2 regions of the Mesorhizobium sp. M2A.F.Ca.ET.043.02.1.1 genome follow, and region 1 is predicted to be linked to the other one. Evidence: predicted binding sites of a transcription regulator. Region 1 holds the regulator's gene; the other holds the start of a gene.
The links. The regulator PhoB, encoded in region 1, activates phosphate uptake and scavenging genes when phosphate is short. The targets are predictions, from matches to a motif close to TGTCATNNANCTGTCAT.

Region 1 (9,490 bases):
GCGGCATCAACCCTTAGCATCTCCGCCGCGATGGCAGCCGATATCTCCGGCGCCGGCGCCACCTTCCCCTATCCGATCTATGCGAAGTGGGCCGACGCCTACAAGAAGGAGACCGGCATCGGTCTCAACTACCAGTCGATCGGCTCCGGCGGCGGCATCAAGCAGATCAAGGCCAAGACGGTGACCTTCGGCGCTTCCGACGCGCCGCTGAAGGGCGAGGATCTCAACTCCACCGGGCTCGCGCAGTTCCCGATGGTGATGGGCGGCATCGTTCCGGTCGTCAACCTCGAAGGCGTCAAGCCGGGCGAGCTGGTGCTCGACGGCCCGACGCTGGCCGACATCTTCTCCGGCAAGATCACCAACTGGAACGACGAAGCGATCAAGAAGCTCAACCCGGACGTTAAGCTGCCCGACCAGGCGATCGCGGTCGTGCACCGTTCGGACGGCTCGGGCACCACCTTCAACTTCAGCTACTATCTGGCCGACGTCAGCGCCGACTGGAAGTCGAAAGTCGGCGTCAACACCGCGCTCGAGTGGCCGGTGGGCATCGGCGCCAAGGGCAATGAGGGCGTCGCCAACAACGTCTCGCAGACCGGCGGCGCGATCGGCTATGTCGAATATGCCTATGCCAAGCAGAACAAGCTGACCTACACCGACCTGATCAACAAGGACGGCAAGAAGGTCGAGCCGACCGCCGCCGCCTTCTCGGCCGCCGCTGCCAATGCCGACTGGAACTCGCAGCCGGGCTACGGCGTCATCCTGGCCAACCAGACCGGCGCCGAAACCTGGCCGATGACGTCCGCCACCTGGATCCTCGTCTACAAGAAGCCCGACGATGCCGCCGCCACCGGCGAGGCGCTCAAGTTCTTCGCCTGGTCCTACGCCAAGGGCGACGAGCTGGCCGCCAGCCTGGACTATGTTCCGATGCCCGACGCGGTCGTGAAGAGCGTCGAGGAAATGTGGGGCAAGGACATCGTCGACGCGAATGGCAAGCCGCTCTATTCCGGCATGTAATTCTGACGAACAAGGGAGGGCGCTTCCGGCGCCCTCCCGTCTCTTTCGAAATGCGAGGGGCTAGATGAGTGCCGTTTCCGAAGCCGCGACATCGTCCGCCATGCGGACCAGGGAAGCGACAGTGCGCCGCTTTGCCTTCACCGACATGGTCTTCCGGGCGGCCACGCGCGCTTCCGCCATCCTCGTGCTGGTTCTGCTCGGCGGGGTCGCCATCTCGCTGATCGCCGGATCGTGGGAAGCGCTGTCGAAATTCGGCATATCCTTCCTTTCGACCGAATCCTGGAACCCGGTCACCGAGAATTTCGGCGCGCTGGCGCCCATCTACGGCACCATCGTCACCTCGGCCATCGCCATCATCATCGCCGTGCCGATCGGCATCGGCATCGGCGTCTTCCTGACCGAGCTCTGCCCGCGTCCGCTGCGGCGCCCTATCGGCATCGCCGTCGAGCTTCTGGCCGGCATCCCCTCGATCATCTACGGCATCTGGGGCCTGTTCGTCTTCGCGCCGTTCCTGCAGACGACGATCCAGCCCTTCATCATCTGGCTCTTCAAAGGCGTCCCCGGCCTCAACAGCCTGTTTGCCGGCCCGCCCTACGGCATCGGCCTGCTGACCTCCTCGCTGATCCTGGCCATCATGGTGCTGCCCTTCATCACCTCGATCACCAAGGACGTGTTCGACACGGTGCCGGCGGTGTTGAAGGAATCGGCATACGGCATCGGCTGCACGACCTGGGAGGTGACGCGGCGCGTGACCATTCCCTACACCCGCGTCGGCATCATGGGCGGCGTCATGCTCGGCCTCGGCCGCGCGCTCGGCGAGACGATGGCCGTCACCTTCGTCATCGGCAACGCGCATCGCATCAGCGCCTCGCTGTTCGCGCCGGGCACGACGATCTCGGCGACGATCGCCAACGAGTTCACCGAGGCCGATGGCGCGATCTACACCTCCTCGCTGGTGGCTCTCGGCCTGATCCTGTTCATCATAACCTTCATCATCCTGGCGCTCGCACGCTACATGCTGCTGCGCATCGATAGCCGCACGGGAGCCTGACCGATGGCGACTGCCCAATCGCTTCACCAGAGCCGCAAGCGCAAGAATGCCGTGATGATGGCGCTGTGCGTCATAGCCGCCGGCATCGGGCTGGCCTGGCTGGCGCTGATCCTTGGCGCTCTGCTCTACAAGGGCCTTTCGGGGGTGAACCTTGCCGTGTTCACGGAAATGACGCCACCGCCCGGCGATGCCGGCGGCCTGCTCAACGCCATCTACGGCAGCATCGTGATGACGATCATCGGCATCGTCGTCGGCACGCCGATCGGCGTGCTGGCCGGCACCTACATGGCCGAGTACGGCCGCTTCTCGAAGCTGACCACGGTGGTGCGCTTCATCAACGACATCCTGTTGTCGGCCCCTTCGATCATCGTCGGCCTGTTCGTCTATGAGCTGATGGTGCGGCCGATGGGGCACTTCTCGGCCATCGCCGGCGCCGTCGCGCTGTCCATCCTGGTGATCCCCGTCGTGGTGCGCACCACCGAGGACATGCTGAACCTCGTGCCCAACGCGCTGCGCGAGGCAGGCACCGCCATCGGCGCGCCGCGCTGGGTGGTGATCCGCTCCGTCGCCTACCGCGCGGCGCTGTCCGGCATCGTGACCGGCATATTGCTGGCGATCGCCCGCATCTCCGGCGAGACGGCGCCGCTGCTCTTCACCGCGCTCAACAACCAGTTCTGGTCGAGCAATCTCAATGCCCCGATGGCCAGCCTGCCGGTGACCATCTTCCAGTTCGCTCTCAGCCCTTACGAGGAATGGCAGCAGCTGGCCTGGACGGGCGCACTCATAATCACCTTGACGGTTCTCGGGCTGAGCATCATCGCCCGCAGCCTAACCGGACGCAGAGAGGACAGATGAAACCGATGTTGTCCACCGACCTGAACGTAGCCGACACGACCGTCGAGAAGGCCAAGATCGAGGTCAAGAACCTCAACTTCTACTATGGCCAGTCGAAGGCGCTGAAGGACATCAACCTGTCGCTGCCCGAGCGCAGCGTGACCGCCTTCATCGGGCCGTCGGGCTGCGGGAAGTCGACGCTGCTGCGCGTCTTGAACCGCATCTACGAGCTTTATCCGAAGCAGAGCGCCGAGGGCCAGGTGCTGCTCGACGGCAAGAACATCCTCGATCGCTCGCAGGACCTCAACCTGCTCAGGACCAAGATCGGCATGGTGTTCCAGAAGCCGACGCCGTTCCCGATGTCGATCTACGAGAACATCGCCTTCGGCGTCAGGCTCTATGAGAAGATCAGCAAGGCCGAGATGGACAGCCGCGTCGAGTCGGCGCTGAAGCGCGCGGCGCTGTGGAACGAGGTCAAGGACAAGCTCAACGCCAGCGGCCAGAGCCTCTCGGGCGGCCAGCAGCAGCGCCTTTGCATCGCCCGCACCGTCGCGGTGAAGCCGGAGGTCATCCTGCTCGACGAACCGGCCTCGGCGCTCGATCCGCTCTCGACCGCCAAGATCGAGGAGCTGATCGACGAATTGCAGGCCGACTACACGATCGTCATCGTCACCCACAACATGCAGCAGGCGGCGCGCGTGTCGCGGCAGACGGCGTTCATGTATCTGGGCGAGCTGGTGGAATTCGACCGGACCGAGAAGATATTCACCTCGCCCCGCGAGAAGCGCACCCAGGACTACATCACCGGCCGCTTCGGCTGAGCTCATACGAGGACAACATCATGGCCGAACATACCGTCGCCTCGTTCGACGAGGATCTGAGGCAGATCAGCCGGCTCATCAACGACATGGGCGATCTCGCCGGCTCCATGGTCGGCGGCTCGACCAGGGCCCTGCTCGAAAGCGACAATGCGCTGGCGCAGCGCGTCGTCTCCGACGATGCCATCATGGACGCGCGTCAGCGCGAGCTTGACGACCGCGCCATCACGCTGATCGCCAAGCGCCAGCCGATGGCGGACGATCTTCGCCACGTGGTCGGCTCGATACGCATGGCGGGCGACCTCGAACGCATCGGCGATCTCGCCAAGAACATCGCCAAGCGCGTCGGGTCAGTCGGCGTCAGCACTGCCCCGCGCGACCTCACGCATTCGATCGATTCCATGGCGCAACTGGTGCTGATCCAGGTCCAGGGCGTGATTCAGGAATATACGGTGGGTGATGCCACGGCGCTGGCCAAGCTTCGCAACGACGACGAACGCATCGACGTCAAATACACCTCCGTCTTCCGCGAGCTGTTGACCTACATGATGGAAGATCCACGCAACATCACCGCTTGCACGCATCTTCTGTTCTGCGCCAAGAACCTCGAGCGCATCGGTGACCATGTGACCAACATCGCCGAGAACGCCTATTATGTGCTGACCGGCACGCAATTGCCCGCCAACCGTCCCAAGCAGGACGAGACGGCAATGTCGGCGCCGGCCGCCTGACGGAAAAGGTTACCCCGATGATCGCGCCACGCATCATGGTGGTGGAGGACGAGGAGCCGCTGGGGGTGCTGCTCCGCTACAACCTCGAATCCGAGGGTTACCAGGTGGAAGTGGTGACCCGCGGCGACGAGGCCGAAATCCGCCTTCAGGAAAATGTTCCCGACCTGCTCGTGCTCGACTGGATGGTGCCGGCGGTCTCCGGCATCGAGCTCTGCCGGCGTCTCAGGATGCGGCCCGAGACCGAGCGGCTGCCGATCATCATGCTGACCGCGCGCGGTGAAGAAAGCGATCGGGTTCGAGGTTTGTCCACCGGCGCCGACGACTATCTGGTCAAGCCGTTCTCGACGCCGGAGTTCATGGCGCGCGTCAAGGCGCTGCTGCGCCGCGCCAAGCCCGAGGTGCTGTCCAGCGTGCTCAAGGTCGGCGACATCGTGCTCGACCGCGAATCGCACCGCGTCTATCGCAAGAAGAGCGAGATCAGGCTCGGCCCGACCGAGTTCCGCCTGCTCGAATTCATGATGCGGCATCCCGGCCGCGTGTTCTCGCGCAGCCAGCTGCTCGACAATGTCTGGGGCGAGACGATCTATATCGACGAGCGCACCGTGGACGTGCATGTCGGCCGCCTGCGCAAGGCCGTCAACAACGGCCGCATGCCCGACGTCATCCGCACCATCCGCGGGGCGGGTTATGCAATCCGGGAAGACTAGGGATATGCTGATATTCAGGTGAGGCCGGCCTGCGAATGGCGGCTTCCTGCGCTTCCGGTACTCACGTACCAAAAAGTACGCTCCGCTCCGGTTCTCGGAATCCACCATTTTCGACTCGGCCTGACCGGAATCTCAGCATATCCCGGCGCTTGAGCTTGCGGCTTATGCGACGTGCTTGCCCGCTCTTGCCTGGACACCCGGCGCGAAAATCTCCTGGTCGACGAAGGTCAGCGCGCGGGTGGCGCAGCCTTCGCGGATCAGCGGCAGCTCGTTCGGCTCGGTGTCGAAGGAGATCGAGCTCGAGTGCTGGCCGCCGGCGGTCTGGGCGATCGCCTCCCTCAGCGCCGGCTCGATCAGGTCGAAGGCGGCCGCGCTGACGCCGACCATGGCGACCGGCGCCGGGTCGATGAGGGCGAACAGGCTGCCAAGACCGAAGCCCAGCGCCTCGCCGGCCCGACGATAGGCTTCCCGTTCGGGGCCGTCCGCCTGTCGGGCCTTTGCGGCCAGCGCGCGCATGTCGGCGTCACCGACATCGGTCGGTGCGGCGTCCTCGCTTATCCCCATGGCGCTGCGCCAGATCGCGTAGTTGCCGGCATAGGCCTCGACGCAGCCGCGGCGGCCGCAGCGGCAAAGCGCGCCGCCCGGACGATGGATCATGTGGCCGAACTCGCCGCCGGAGGAATGCGAGCCGGTGAACAATTCGCCCTTCAGCACCAGGCCCATGCCGATGCCGTGCGAGAGCAGGATGGCGATGAAATTGTCACGATAGCGCTCGGGATCGCGCCATCGCAGCGCCACCGCCATCATGTTGCAGTCGTTCTCCATGGTGGCAGGGATGCCGAATTCCCTCTCCAGGATGTCGGCGAACGGAATGTCGGTCAGCGGCGTGATCGGCGACCATAGCATGGCGCGTGCGTGGGAATCGGTGATGCCTTGAATGCCCATGGCGATGCGGGCGACGCTGCCCACGTCGAGATCGGGGTCCTGCAGCCGGCGCCGGACGATCGCCAGGCATTCGCCGATCAGCTCGTCGCGCGGCATGACGAGCGTGTCCAGGCGCCGCTGCTCCTCGGCGATCACCTGGCCGGCATAGTCGATGACGGCGACGGACAGGAAGTTCAGCGACAGCACCACCGTCAACACCGCGGCGGCCTCGGGATTCAGCGCCAGGCCGATCTGCGGCCGGCCGCGCTTCAACGCCGTCGGCTCGCTGGCCTTGCTCTCGGTGAGGATGCCCTCCTGGATCAGATCGGCGGAGATCGCTGAAATGGTCGAGTGGCTGAGGCCGGTGGTGGCGGCAATTTCCGTCCGCGATGGCTGGCCGGCGCGGCGCACGGCCGAAATCACCATGGCGCGGTTGCGCCGGCGCAAATCGTCGTGACGGATTCCGACCGACATCGTCTCGCACGTCCTCCCGGTCATCGCGGCCTTGTGATGATGCCATGGCCTGTCGCTGACACGCTAGGGATAGTGGCAGAAGCCAAAGCCGATGTCATTATTTATTGCGGACTCCGAAAAAAATCCCTGGGCCCATCAAATGCCATCAGAATCTCGGTTGACAGCTTCATTTCGCTGGATCACTATTTTTTTGAGGCTCGAAAAAAAGCCTCTATGCCGGCCTTCGGGCCAGTCTGGGTCGCGCCGCACAAGGCGCAGGGAGGATATCATGAAGAAATTCGCAGCCGCCATTCTGGCGGGCGTAGCCATGTCGCTGACGCTGCCTTCGGTCGCCGAGGCGAAGGACAAGGTGATCGGCGTCTCGTGGTCGAATTTCCAGGAAGAGCGCTGGAAGACCGACGAAGCGGCGATGAAGGCCGCCATCGAGGCCGCCGGCGACAAGTATATTTCCGCCGACGCGCAGTCCAATCCGGGCAAGCAGCTGACCGACGTCGAAAGCCTGATCTCGCAGGGCGCCAATTCGCTGATCATCCTGGCGCAGGACGCCTCGGCGATCGGCCCGGCGGTGCAGAAGGCGCTCGATGAAGGCATCCCGGTCGTCGGCTACGACCGCCTGATCGAGAACAAGGACGTTTTCTACCTGACCTTCGACAACAAGGAAGTCGGCCGCATGCAGGCCCGTGAGGTGTTCAAGGCCAAGCCCGAAGGCAACTACGTCTTTATCAAGGGCTCGGGTTCCGATCCGAACGCCGACTTCCTGTTCTCGGGTTCCATGGAAGTGCTGAAGGAGGCGATCGACAGCGGCAAGATCAAGAATGTCGGCGAGGCCTATACCGACGGCTGGCTGCCCGCCAACGCGCAGAAGAATATGGAGCAGTTCCTGACCGCCAACGACAACAAGGTCGACGCGGTCGTGGCCGCCAATGACGGCACCGCCGGCGGCGTCGTCGCGGCGCTGACGGCGCAAGGCCTGGCCGGCACCGTTCCGGTCTCGGGCCAGGACGGCGACCACGCGGCGCTGAACCGCATCGCGCTCGGCACGCAGACCGTGTCGGTGTGGAAGGATGCGCGCGAGCTCGGCAAGAACGCCGCCGAGATCGCCTCGCAGCTCGCCGACGGCAAGAAGATGGGCGACATCGCCGGCGCCAAGGACTTCACAACGCCTGGCGGCAACACCGTCAAGTCGCTGTTCCTGACCCCGATCGCGATCACCAAGGACAATCTCAACCTCGTCATCGACGCCGGCTGGATCAAGAAGGACGAAGTCTGCGCTGGCGTTGCCGCCGGCAGCGTCAAGGTCTGCAACTAAGCTCGCCGACTTAAACCAAAAACTTCGCGCCGCGGCCGGAAAGCCGCGGCGTTTTCTCGAAGATTTACCGTCCCGCCTCGAGCGGATAGCTTCTAGGCTTGCTCCGGCATCCGCGTCAGACGGCAGGCCGGCAGGAGGAATTTCATGACCGACACGACGTCCACCCAACCGGCAGACACCGCGCGTGCCTCGGAGCTGGGCACCGTCGCCCGGTTCCTGAAGGCAACCGAGCTGGACACCCGCATGCTCGGCATGATCGGCGCGCTGCTGCTGATCTGGGGCGGACTGCATGTGATCTCCAGCCTGCGGCTTGGCGTCAATCCGCTCGACTTCGACAGCCGCACTTTCCTGACGCCGCGCAACCTCTGGAACCTGTCGGTGCAGACTTCGGCCGTGGCGATCATGGCCTCTGGCATGGTGCTGGTCATCGTCATGCGCAACATCGACCTGTCGGTCGGATCGGCCGAAGGGGTGATCGGCATGGTCATGGGTTTTGCCCAGGTGCATTTCCTGGTTCGCTTCGTCGGGCTCGAGCTCGGCAACCCGTGGATCTGGGTGCTGGCACTGCTGATCGGCCTGGCGCTCGGCCTCCTCATCGGTGCCTTCCAGGGCTTCGTCATCGCCTATCTCGAAGTGCCGGCCTTCATCGTCACGCTGGGCGGATTGCTGGTGTGGCGTGGCGCTGCCTGGTGGGTCACCAGCGGCCAGACCGTCGCGCCGCTTGACGCCACCTTCCAGCTGATGGGCGGCGGCCCGGCGGGCTCGATCGGCGCCAAATGGAGTTGGGTCGTCGGCATCGTCGCCTGCCTGGCGGTCATTTTCATGCATTATAACGGTCGCGTGCAGCGCAAGCGCTTCCGCTTCCCGCTGCGTCCGGTCTGGGCCGAGACGCTGCTCGCTACGGTCACCTGCGCGATCATCCTGGGCGCTGTGTGGCTCGCCAATTCCTATCCGTGGCCGGTCGGCATCGTGAACCGCTATGCCGCCGCCAACAACATCACCGTTCCCGAAGGCGGACTGTTCATCGCGCATGGCATAGCCATTCCGGTGCTGATGGCGGTCGCCGTCGGCCTGATCATGACCTTCGTCACCAAGCGCACGCGCTTCGGCCGCTATGTCTTCGCCATCGGCGGCAATCCGGAAGCGGCCAATCTCGCCGGCATCAACACGCGCTGGATCACCATGAAGGTGTTCATGATCATGGGCGTGCTGGCGACAATCGCGGCGGCGATCTCGTCGGCCAGGCAGAATTCATCCACCAATGCGCTCGGAACGCTGGACGAGTTGCTGGTCATCGCCGCGGCCGTCATCGGCGGCACGTCGCTCGCCGGTGGTTCCGGAACCGTGCTCGGCGCCATGCTTGGTGCGCTGCTGATGCAGTCGCTGCAGTCCGGCATGGTGCTGCTCGGCGTCGATTCGCCGCTGCAAAGCATCGTCGTGGGCGCCGTGCTGGTCGTGGCGGTGTGGCTCGACACCCTCTATCGCAAGCGGGCCTGATCAGGGAGGAGAAACAACATGGCTGACAAATCCGCTCCCGCCGGCGTTTCACTGGTCGACATGCGCAACATCTCGATCGCCTTCGGCGGCATCCGCGCAGTCGACGACGCGTCCGTCGATCTTTTCCCCGG
Region 2 (9,490 bases), 680 kb from region 1:
TGGGCAGCACGGTGGCCGCGAGGCCGAGCGCGCCAAGTTCCAGCAGGTTGCGCCGCGACAGGCCGGCGCGTTGCGTTTTGCTACGGTCGTTTTCCATGAAGTGCCCCTCTGTTCGACAGCCGTGTCGAGCCGGCCGTTCCAAAAATGTCAGACGCCGGGGACTATGGAACGGTGGGTGAGATTTGTCCACATGGTCAAATTTGGTTGCGCTTTCGCGTTCGTCATCCACGGGCGGGGCAAGGAGCGAAGCGACGCGCGCAGACCCGAGGATCCGCTCCTCAACGGCGCAGAACCAGCAACGGCTGCGCCAATGCCTGTTCTGCACCGTGGCATTCTTCGCTTGAAGTTCCGGCATGGATTCCAGGGTCTACGCTTCGCTTCGCCCTGGAATGACGAAGTTACGGGGCGCCGCCCGCGCCCTCCCACGATCCCGTCTCGGCAAACCTTTTCAACGCCGGCGCCGGCTCGAAAATCGCCCGTCCGGTCCGCCGGTGCCAATACTCCAGGCGCTCGACGATCTTGCCCGCGCCCGCAAGCCCGGCCCAGAACATCGGTCCGCCCTTGCCGATGGGAAAGCCGTAGCCGTTGACCCAGACGACATCGATGTCGGACGCGCGGGCTGCTACCCCCTCCTCGAGAATCCGCGCACCTTCGTTGACCAAGGGATAAAGCGTGCGCTCGATGATTTCCTCCGCGCCGATCTCACGCCGGGCAATTCCAAGCTCCGCCGCCTTGGCGCGGATCAGTGCCTCCACATCCGGGTCCGCGACCGGCTCCCGCGCGCCGCTCTCATAGCGGTACCACCCACTTCCGGTCTTCTGACCGAAGTGACCCTGTTCGCACAGCGTATCAGCAATCACCGCCGTCTGGCCACGCGCCTTGCGGTTGCGCCAGCCGATGTCGAGGCCGGCGAGGTCGCCCATCTGGAACGGTCCCATCGGCCAGCCGAAATCGGTGAATGCCTTGTCGACCTGGGCAGGGGTGGCACCTTCCAGCAGCAGCGCTTCGTTCTCCGCCCCGCGCGCGGACAGCATCCGGTTGCCGACAAAACCGTGGCAGACGCCGACGACGACCGCGACCTTGCCGATGCGCCGGGCGAGATCAGTGACCGTCGCCAGCACCTCGGGCGCGGTCTTTTCGGCTCGCACGATCTCCAGGAGCTTCATGATGTTAGCCGGCGAAAAGAAATGCATGCCGAGCACGTCTTGCGGCCGTGACGTCGAGGCGGCGATTTCGTTCACGTCGAGATAGGAGGTGTTGGTGGCGAGGATGGCGCCGGGCCTGGCGATGGTGTCGAGCTTGCCGAACACCTCCTGCTTGACGACCATGTCCTCGAACACGGCCTCGATGATCAGGTCGCAATCGGCAAGGTCGGCATAGTCGGTGCTGCCCTTGAACAGTTCGAGGCGCTTCTGCTTGGCCTCCTCCGTCAAAGAACCGCGGCTGACCGATACGGCATAGTTCTTCTCGATCGTCGCCAGCCCGCGCCCCAGCGCCTCATCGCTGGTCTCGAGCAAGGTCACCGGCAGGCCGCCATTGGCGAAGGCCATGGCGATGCCGCCGCCCATCGTGCCGGCGCCGATGATGCCGACGCGTTCGAGCCGACGCTTCTGCAGGTCCTTGCCGGGCACCTTCGCCGCCTCGCGCTCGGCGAAGAACAGATGCCGCTGCGCGCGCGACTGATCGCCGGCAACGAGCTTTTGGAAAAGCTGCCGTTCGGCGGCAAGCGCTGCGTCGAAAGACAAGGTGATGGCGTTGCGCACGGCCTCGGCGCAGGCGATTGGCGCTTCGAGGCCGCGCGCCTTCCTGGCGAGGTCAGCGGCCTGGGCGTCGAGGGTGGCAAGATCGGTCTCGGCGAGGCGGTCCTTGCGCTCACGCACCGGCACGAAGGGGCCGCCTCGGTTAGTCATTTCGTGGGCGAAACGAACGGCCTCCGCCGGCAGATCGCGGTCGACGACCGCGTCGACAAGCCCCGCCGCCTTCGCCTCGCCGGCCGAAATCGGCGTTCCGGAAACGATCATGGCGAGCGCCTTCGCGGCGCCCACAAGGCGCGGCAGCCGCACCGTAGCGCCGCCGCCCGGCAAGAGACCGAGTTTTACTTCGGGCAGGCCGAGCTTGGCGCCGCGATCGGCGATGCGGAAATGGCAGCCGAGCGCCAGTTCCAGCCCGCCGCCGAGCGCCGTGCCGTGGATGGCGGCAACTGTCGGCTTGGGAATCGTTTCAAGCAAGGCGATGATGGCGCGTAGTTCCGGCTGCTGGACCGGCTTGCCGAATTCGGTGATGTCTGCGCCGGCGACGAAAGTGCGCCCGGCGCAGGCTATGACGATCGCCTTGGCGGCAGGATCGTAGCGTAGCGCGGCAAGCGCCTCATAGAGCGGCTTGCGGACATGAAAACTCAGCGCATTGACCGGCGGATTGTCGATGGTGACCACCGCCACGCCGTTGTCATTCGTGACGCTGACAGAACTGGACAAGCGGAACCTCCCGAGACCGGCTGCAATGGCGCAAGGGTTTACTAGGCCGGCCCGTGAATGGGAACCCGAACCAGACTTGGCGCAATGGTTAGTTGAGAGCGGCTGGTTTCCCGACAAAGGGATTTTGAAAGGTTGGCTGCGTTTTTGCGTTGGCAGGCGGTATGCGTTGGAGATTGGCAGAAACGTCCATCGCGATCGTAATTCCAGGGCGGAGCAGGAGCGAAGCTCCGTCGCGGAGACCCTGGAATCCATGCCGTTACCTTGATCCAAGAGCGGCAGCGGAGCAGAATTCTGCACCGTGAGAGGCGCGCCTGCATAACGGCATGGCAACTGTGTTCACGCGAATGCGGTTTTGTCGCGCATGATGGCGTTGAGGACGACCAGGAGCTTCCTTGCGACGGCGATGATGGCGAGTTTCTTGGACCCTGAGCGGGCAGCAAGTGCGGTATAGAAGGTCTTGAAGCGCTCACAGGTTCTGATGGCGGTGAGGGCAGCCATATAGAGGGCGCGACGCACGCGTGATCGCCCGCCCTGGATCTGGCTCCTGCGGCTGAGCTTGCCGCTCTTGTTGTCGAACGGGGCAAGGCCGGCGAGCGCGGCGATTCGCCTTGGGTGAGCGCTGGCCGAGCTCGGGCAGGAGCGCCAGCAAAGAGAGCGCGCCGACATTGGAGACACCGGGCACGGAGACCATCAGCGCATGGTCGCGAGCGGTGTCCTGGTTTTGACGAATGACTTCGGCAATCTGGCTCTCGAACGCCTTGATACGCGTGTCGAGGAAGGCGATCGTCTCTTCCAGATCGGCAATGACGGCCTCCTCGAAAGCCTCGGCGAGGTGCTTCTTCAGCGCTGCCCGCATCTCGACCAAATGATCGCGGTGGCCGGCAAGCGATTGAAGCCGCTCGACTTCTTCGCTCGGCGCCGGCTCGGCCTCAGGGTTATAGCGACGGCCATAGTCGCTCAGCATCCTGGCATCGAGAGGATCGGTCTTGGCGCGCCGGCGCGTCGACTTCGAATAGTGGTGGGTGTGCGCCGGGTTGTGCCGCGAGAACGGCACGCCGGCCTTGGCCAGCGCATGGCGCAGCAGCCGGTCATGGACACCTGTCGCCTCCATGACGACGAAGTCCCGACTGGGATCAAGGCCTGCCACATAGGCGGCGATCGCATCGGCCTGGTTGTCGATGCGCCGAAGACGGCCGCTTGTCTCATCAAAAAAGTCGAGCCACTGCTTGGAGATGTCGCAGCCGACATAGTTCTGGGCTATCATGTCCACGCCTCTTCCTGTGGTGCGGGGTCTGCTTCGAACAGCCCCGTGCAACTGTTCAGGTTGATGGTTCACCGGTGGGAAGGGACCGGGCCATGCCACGGCCTGTCCGAAAGGACGACCACGATCCACTCGGTCTCCTTCCCACCTCAACCATACACCAGAACCAACACACAGGATTCTATGGTCTGCGCCGCGTCGCTTCGCTCCTTGCTCCGCCATAGAATGACGAAGTTGGGGCGGCTCCAGCCAATCCCCGGCGTTTGCGCTGATTTTCACGGGCGGCGGAAAATCGACACCAAGACAAACTTTCAAAAGCCCTGTGCAGCGCCACTAGTTATCTACCCGGCCGAAGGGCGGCACGTCGCCGATCACTTCGCGCTTGTCCTTGCCGCAGACGAAGGTCTTGGCTTTCTCATCCGCCAGCTTGCGCGCCTGATCGTTGGCCTGTGGGTTGCCGGTGGCCAAAACCAGGCCGACGGTGCAGCCCTGATGCTCTTCCGGTTGCGCGACCTTGGCGACGACCAGCACGTCGGTCGATTTCTTGTCGTCCTCGGGGTTGCTGACCGAGCGGCGATGGATGGCGGCGAAAGGGATGGCGATGTCGCCATTGGTCTCGATGCGCCATTCCACTTTCGGGCCTGAGCCGTTGAAGGCAGTGAAGCTCTCCCAGACCGCGGTCATGTCGTCGGACGGAAAGCCATAATAGACGGATTCGCGCGCGTCGTCGTAGCCGATCAGCACCGGGTAGCCGCGATAGCCTGAGCAGACGAGGCTCGCCCAGTCGCCGTCGCCTTCCGCGGCCTGGGCATAGGTCACGCAGTCCTTCTTCGAATCGAGATCGGTGTAGGCGCTGGAGATGTCGCCGGCCTGGGCCGCCTGGCAGAAACCGGCAAGCGCAAGCGGGATCAGAAGGGCACGCATCGATGGCAACTCCGTTTCGAGCTGCCGGAAGCGTAACGCCGTCCGCTATTTCTTCAAGCTGGCTTCGATCAAGAGGTCGGCGTTGCGGGCGACCGACGCCGCCGGTCCGCCATGGCCGAAAAGCTGGCCACTGATATAGGCGCCTTCGATGAGGAGGAGCAGCCCATCGCCCAGCGTGTCGGAATCGGCTGCGCCCATCGCCGTCGCCATGGCGCGCAGGCGCCGGCGCAATTCCTGCTTGTTGTTCTCGCTGACGATGCGCGCCGGGTGACCACGCTCAGGATATTCCACCGCGGCGTTGGTCATGCCACAGCCGCGATAATCCGGCTTTTGCGTGCGTTTGCCGACACGGGTCAGGAAAGCGATGATCTGGGCGCGCGGATTGCCGGGATGCGCGTCGACGGCCTCGTCGAAGCGCTCCCAGAATTCGAGGTCGTATTTGCGCAGATAGGAGGCGGCGAGCTCATCCTTGGACGGGAAACTGCGATAGAGGCTGGGCTTTGTGACGCCGGCGCGCCTGACGATCTCGTCGACGCCGATCGCCCTGATGCCCTCGCGGTAGAACAGGTCGCGCGCCACGTCGAGAATCTTGTCGGCGGCCCTCGGGGCGGGGGCCGTGTTCAACGACGCTTCAATTTTATTGTCCGATGGCATGCAGACGACTCGCTTGACAATGTTACTGACCGGTACGTATGTATGGTGCCATCCCATTGCAACGTACCGGTCAGTAACATGATAGCTCAATCCCGTCCGTTTGGCCAGCGCTACGCCTTCGTCGTTGTCGCGGTCATCTTTCTTTGTCTTTTGATTGCAGCAGGGCTTCGTTCAGCGCCGTCAGTCATGATGCTGCCGCTGGAAGAGAGCTTCGGCTGGCGGCGCGACATCGTCTCGCTGGCTGCCGCGATTGGCATCTTCCTCTATGGTCTGACCGGACCGTTTGCCGCGGCGTTGATGGAGCGGATCGGGCTGCGCCGCACGCTGCTTGCCGCGCTGATGATCATGTCGGGCTCCACCGCGCTCAGCCTGCTGATGACCAAGCCGTGGCATCTGCTGATCACCTGGGGAGTGTTTTCAGGCATCGGTTCGGGCGCGGTCGCGACCGTGCTCGGCGCAACAATCGTCAACCGTTGGTTCAAGACCAATCGCGGCCTGGTGATGGGGTTGATGTCCGCCTCCAGCGCGACCGGCCTGCTGGTGTTCTTGCCGCTGCTTGCCTCGCTGGCCCAGTCGGGAGGTTGGAAGCCAGTCGCCATAGCGATCGCGATCGCCACCGCTGCTCTCGTGCCGCTGGTCTTTCTGCTGGTGCCGGAACGCCCGGCCTCGATCGGTCAGGTGCGCTATGGCGCCGATGCCGACGACGTGCCGCCGGTGTCGCCCGCATCGCAGGGCAATTTCCTGGCGCATACGCTGAACACGCTGCGCCGCGCCGCCGGCACACGGGTGTTCTGGTATCTCTTCGCCACCTTCTTCGTCTGCGGCTTCACCACCAACGGCCTCGTCGGCACGCATCTTATCGCCTTTTGCGGCGACATGGGCATCGGGGAGGTGCAGGCGGCCGGGCTGTTGTCGATGATGGGTATTTTCGACCTGATCGGCACCACCCTGTCCGGCTGGCTCACCGACCGTTTCGATCCGCGCAAGCTGCTCGGCGTCTACTATGCCGTGCGCGGCCTGTCGCTGATCTATCTGCCTTATTCCGGCTTCTCGGCGACCAGCCTGATCATCTTCGCCGTGCTCTACGGGCTCGACTGGATCGCCACCGTGCCGCCGACGCTCCGGCTCGCCAACGAAGCCTTCGGCGACCGTAGCGGGCCGATCGTGTTCGGCTGGATCGTCGCCGGCCACCAAGTGGGCGCAGCGGCGGCTGCAGCCTTCGGCGGCACGATGCGCGAGTTGCAGGGCAATTACGAACTGGCCTTCCTGATCGCCGGCATGACGGGCATCGCGGCGGCCTGTATCTCGCTGCTGATCAATACGACCAAGCTGGCATTCGAGCCGGAGCCGCAGGCGGCTTGAGCTGCCAATCTCACCCCTTGTGGGGGAGATGCCCGGCAGGGCAGAGGGGGGCGCTGTCCCGCCGACTTGTCAGTTGAATTGCAGCCAATCAAAGCCGTCGGCCAGAAGCTCGAACAGGCCGTCCCTGAGAAGTTGGCGATCCTTCGCGCCCCCCTCTGGCCTGCCGGCCATCTTCCCCACAAGGGGGAGATCAGCAGTTCTGTCGACTGTTATCAAAACTTCATGGTTCCGAGACACGCCTGAAACAATGAGGCGAGAGCTTGGCGGTCCCGTTCAAAGCCATCCGGAGACAGCCATGGACAAGCTTTCCCTTACCCGCCGCGCTTTCGTCACCTCGGCCAGCGCCTTCGGCCTTGTCGGCGCCTCCGGTCTGGCGCTGCCCTATTATTCCCGCGCCAGCCAGCGGCCGGCCTTCACGCATGGCGTGCAGTCCGGCGACGTCGACGCCACGTCCGGCATGGTGTGGACGCGCACCGACCGGCCCGCGCGCGTTATGTATGAAGTGTCGACCACCGAAAGTTTTGCAAACGCCACAAGGCTCGCGCCGCTCGATACGTCGCCGGCCAGCGACTGCACGGTGAAGCGGCTGCTCACCGATCTCGCCTCCGACCAGGACATCTTCTACCGCATGATCGCGGCCGACCTGTCCGACATCAACGCCGTCTCCGAGCCGATCGTCGGCCGTTTCCGCACCGCGCCGTCCTCGAAGCGCGACGTGCGCTTCGCCTGGTCAGGCGACACCGCCGGCCAGGGCTGGGGCATCGACGAGACCGGCATGAAGACCTATTCGACCATCGCCAAGCACACGCCGGACTTCTTCCTGCATTCGGGCGACACGATCTATGCCGATGGCGCGCTGAAGGACGAGGTCGACCTGCCCGGCGGCGGCAAGTGGAAGAACGTCGTCATGCTCGACGGCAAGCGCAAGGTCGCCGAGACGCTGGACGAATATCGCGACCAGTGGAAATACAACATGATGGACAAGCATGTGCTTGCCCTCTCGGCCATCTGTCCGACCTTCTACCAATGGGACGACCACGAGGTTCTCAACAACTGGTCGGACTCGAAGGACCTCAGCAAGGACGACCGCTACAAGGAAAAGTCGATCCATGTGCTGGCGGCCAGGGCCGCGCGCGCCTTCCATGAGATGACCACCATCCGTTACGAGCCGTCGGAGCCGGGCCGCGTCTACCGCAAGATCTCGCATGGGCCGCTGCTCGACGTGTTCTTCCTCGACATGCGCTCCTATCGCGGCCCGAACGGCGCCAATCTGGATGAAACGCTGACGCCGAAGTCGCGCATGATCGGCGAGGAGCAATCCAAATGGCTGAAGCGCGAGCTGGCGAACTCGAAGGCGACCTGGAAGGTCATCGCCGCCGACATGCCGCTCAGCCTCGTCGTCTGGGACTACGCGGCGAAGAAGGCCGGCTTCGAGGCCGTCAGCAACAACGACAACGGCAAGCCGAAGGGGCGCGAGCTCGAATTCGCCGATGTGCTGCGCTTCATCAAGACTGCCGGCATCACCAACACCGTCTGGCTCACCGCCGACGTGCACTACACGGCGGCGCATTACTACAACCCCGACAAGGCGCAGTTCCAGGATTTCAATCCGTTCTGGGAATTCGTGTCCGGCCCGATCCATGCCGGCACGTTCGGCCCCAACGACCTCGACATGACCTTCGGGCCGGAGCTGAAATTCATCAAGGCGCCGACCGCCGAGCAGGGCCAGAACCTGCCGCCGTCGGCAGGCTTGCAGTTCTTCGGGCTGGTCGATATTTCGGGTGCGACAGAGCAGCTCACCGTGCGCTTGATGGATCGCGACGACAACGAGCTTTACAAGGTGACGCTGGACCCGGTGCGATCGGCTTGAAGTGAAAGTAAACCGTCGGCGGTACAGCGCCCCCCTCTGGCCTGCCGGCCATCTCCCCACTTGGGGGGAGATCAGCAGCTTTGGCGCCTCGCTCCTTCGGCAACGTCGGCGATTGGCGAAATCAAACGCGACAGCCAACTCCCTCAAGTGGGGGAGATGTCCGGTAGGACAGAGGGGGCGCGAAGGATAGCTACGTTTGCGGTATTGAGAGCGTCAATCCGGATAACAAGCGCGCGGAATGTTCGGCCAGACCGCGGTGTCGCAATTGGCATCCTTCTGGCGCTGCTTGAAGGCGGCGCTGACCGGGCCGGTGACGATCGGGTCGACGCCGTCGGGGGCATCGGCGAACATCTGCTGCGCCGTTTGGGCATCGGGCGGCGAGATCGGATCGGCTTGCCTGAGCGCCGCCGCCGACTGCGCGGCGCCCGCCGCGACGAGCAGGCCAAGCGCCGCCCACGCGAAAACCGGACGCAATCTGGACATCTGATCGGTCATGAACATGAAATCGCCCGGCCCCTCAAAGGTTCCGCCTTGGTTAACAGATTCATTTCACACCAAGACGTTTAAGAATCAGTGACCATTATTTGGGGTCGGGCCTCCCCTTTCGCAAATGCGAAAAACCTTGTATGAGCCGCGCAACCGAAAAAGGCGGCGCTTGTTAAGCCTGCCGCCTGCAACGTTTCCGAGACCAGAAAAATGAACCTCCGAAATATCGCGATCATCGCGCACGTCGACCATGGCAAAACCACGCTGGTCGATCAGCTTCTGAAACAGTCCGGAGCCTTCCGCGACAACCAGCGCGTCGCCGAACGCGCCATGGATTCCAACGACCTCGAAAAAGAGCGGGGCATCACCATCCTGGCCAAGGCGACCTCGGTCGACTGGCACGGCACCCGCATCAACATCGTCGACACGCCCGGACACGCCGATTTCGGCGGCGAGGTG

Region 2: a site for PhoB is predicted at 6,883-6,899, ahead of EJ068_RS13705 (alkaline phosphatase). Genes of this name have one in related genera too.

What each region holds. Positions count from the first base shown of each region.
Region 1 is NZ_CP034445.1:2,235,179-2,244,668, reverse strand. Features, by position in the region: gene pstS (phosphate ABC transporter substrate-binding protein PstS) at 1-1,014, shown strand, start outside; gene pstC (phosphate ABC transporter permease subunit PstC) at 1,079-2,065, shown strand; gene pstA (phosphate ABC transporter permease PstA) at 2,069-2,920, shown strand; gene pstB (phosphate ABC transporter ATP-binding protein PstB) at 2,917-3,720, shown strand; gene phoU (phosphate signaling complex protein PhoU) at 3,741-4,448, shown strand; gene phoB (phosphate regulon transcriptional regulator PhoB) at 4,466-5,155, shown strand; gene EJ068_RS10645 (ROK family protein) at 5,318-6,553, opposite strand; gene xylF (D-xylose ABC transporter substrate-binding protein) at 6,822-7,862, shown strand; gene EJ068_RS10635 (sugar ABC transporter permease) at 8,007-9,359, shown strand; gene EJ068_RS10630 (ATP-binding cassette domain-containing protein) at 9,378-9,490, shown strand, end outside.
Region 2 is NZ_CP034445.1:2,914,149-2,923,638, reverse strand. Features, by position in the region: gene EJ068_RS13740 (BMP family protein) at 1-97, opposite strand, end outside; gene EJ068_RS13735 (3-hydroxyacyl-CoA dehydrogenase NAD-binding domain-containing protein) at 399-2,474, opposite strand; gene EJ068_RS32625 (hypothetical protein) at 2,811-2,972, opposite strand; gene EJ068_RS13725 (transposase) at 2,941-3,738, opposite strand; gene EJ068_RS13720 (hypothetical protein) at 4,069-4,659, opposite strand; gene EJ068_RS13715 (TetR/AcrR family transcriptional regulator) at 4,705-5,313, opposite strand; gene EJ068_RS13710 (MFS transporter) at 5,392-6,675, shown strand; gene EJ068_RS13705 (alkaline phosphatase) at 6,971-8,545, shown strand; gene EJ068_RS13700 (hypothetical protein) at 8,759-9,040, opposite strand; gene typA (translational GTPase TypA) at 9,242-9,490, shown strand, end outside.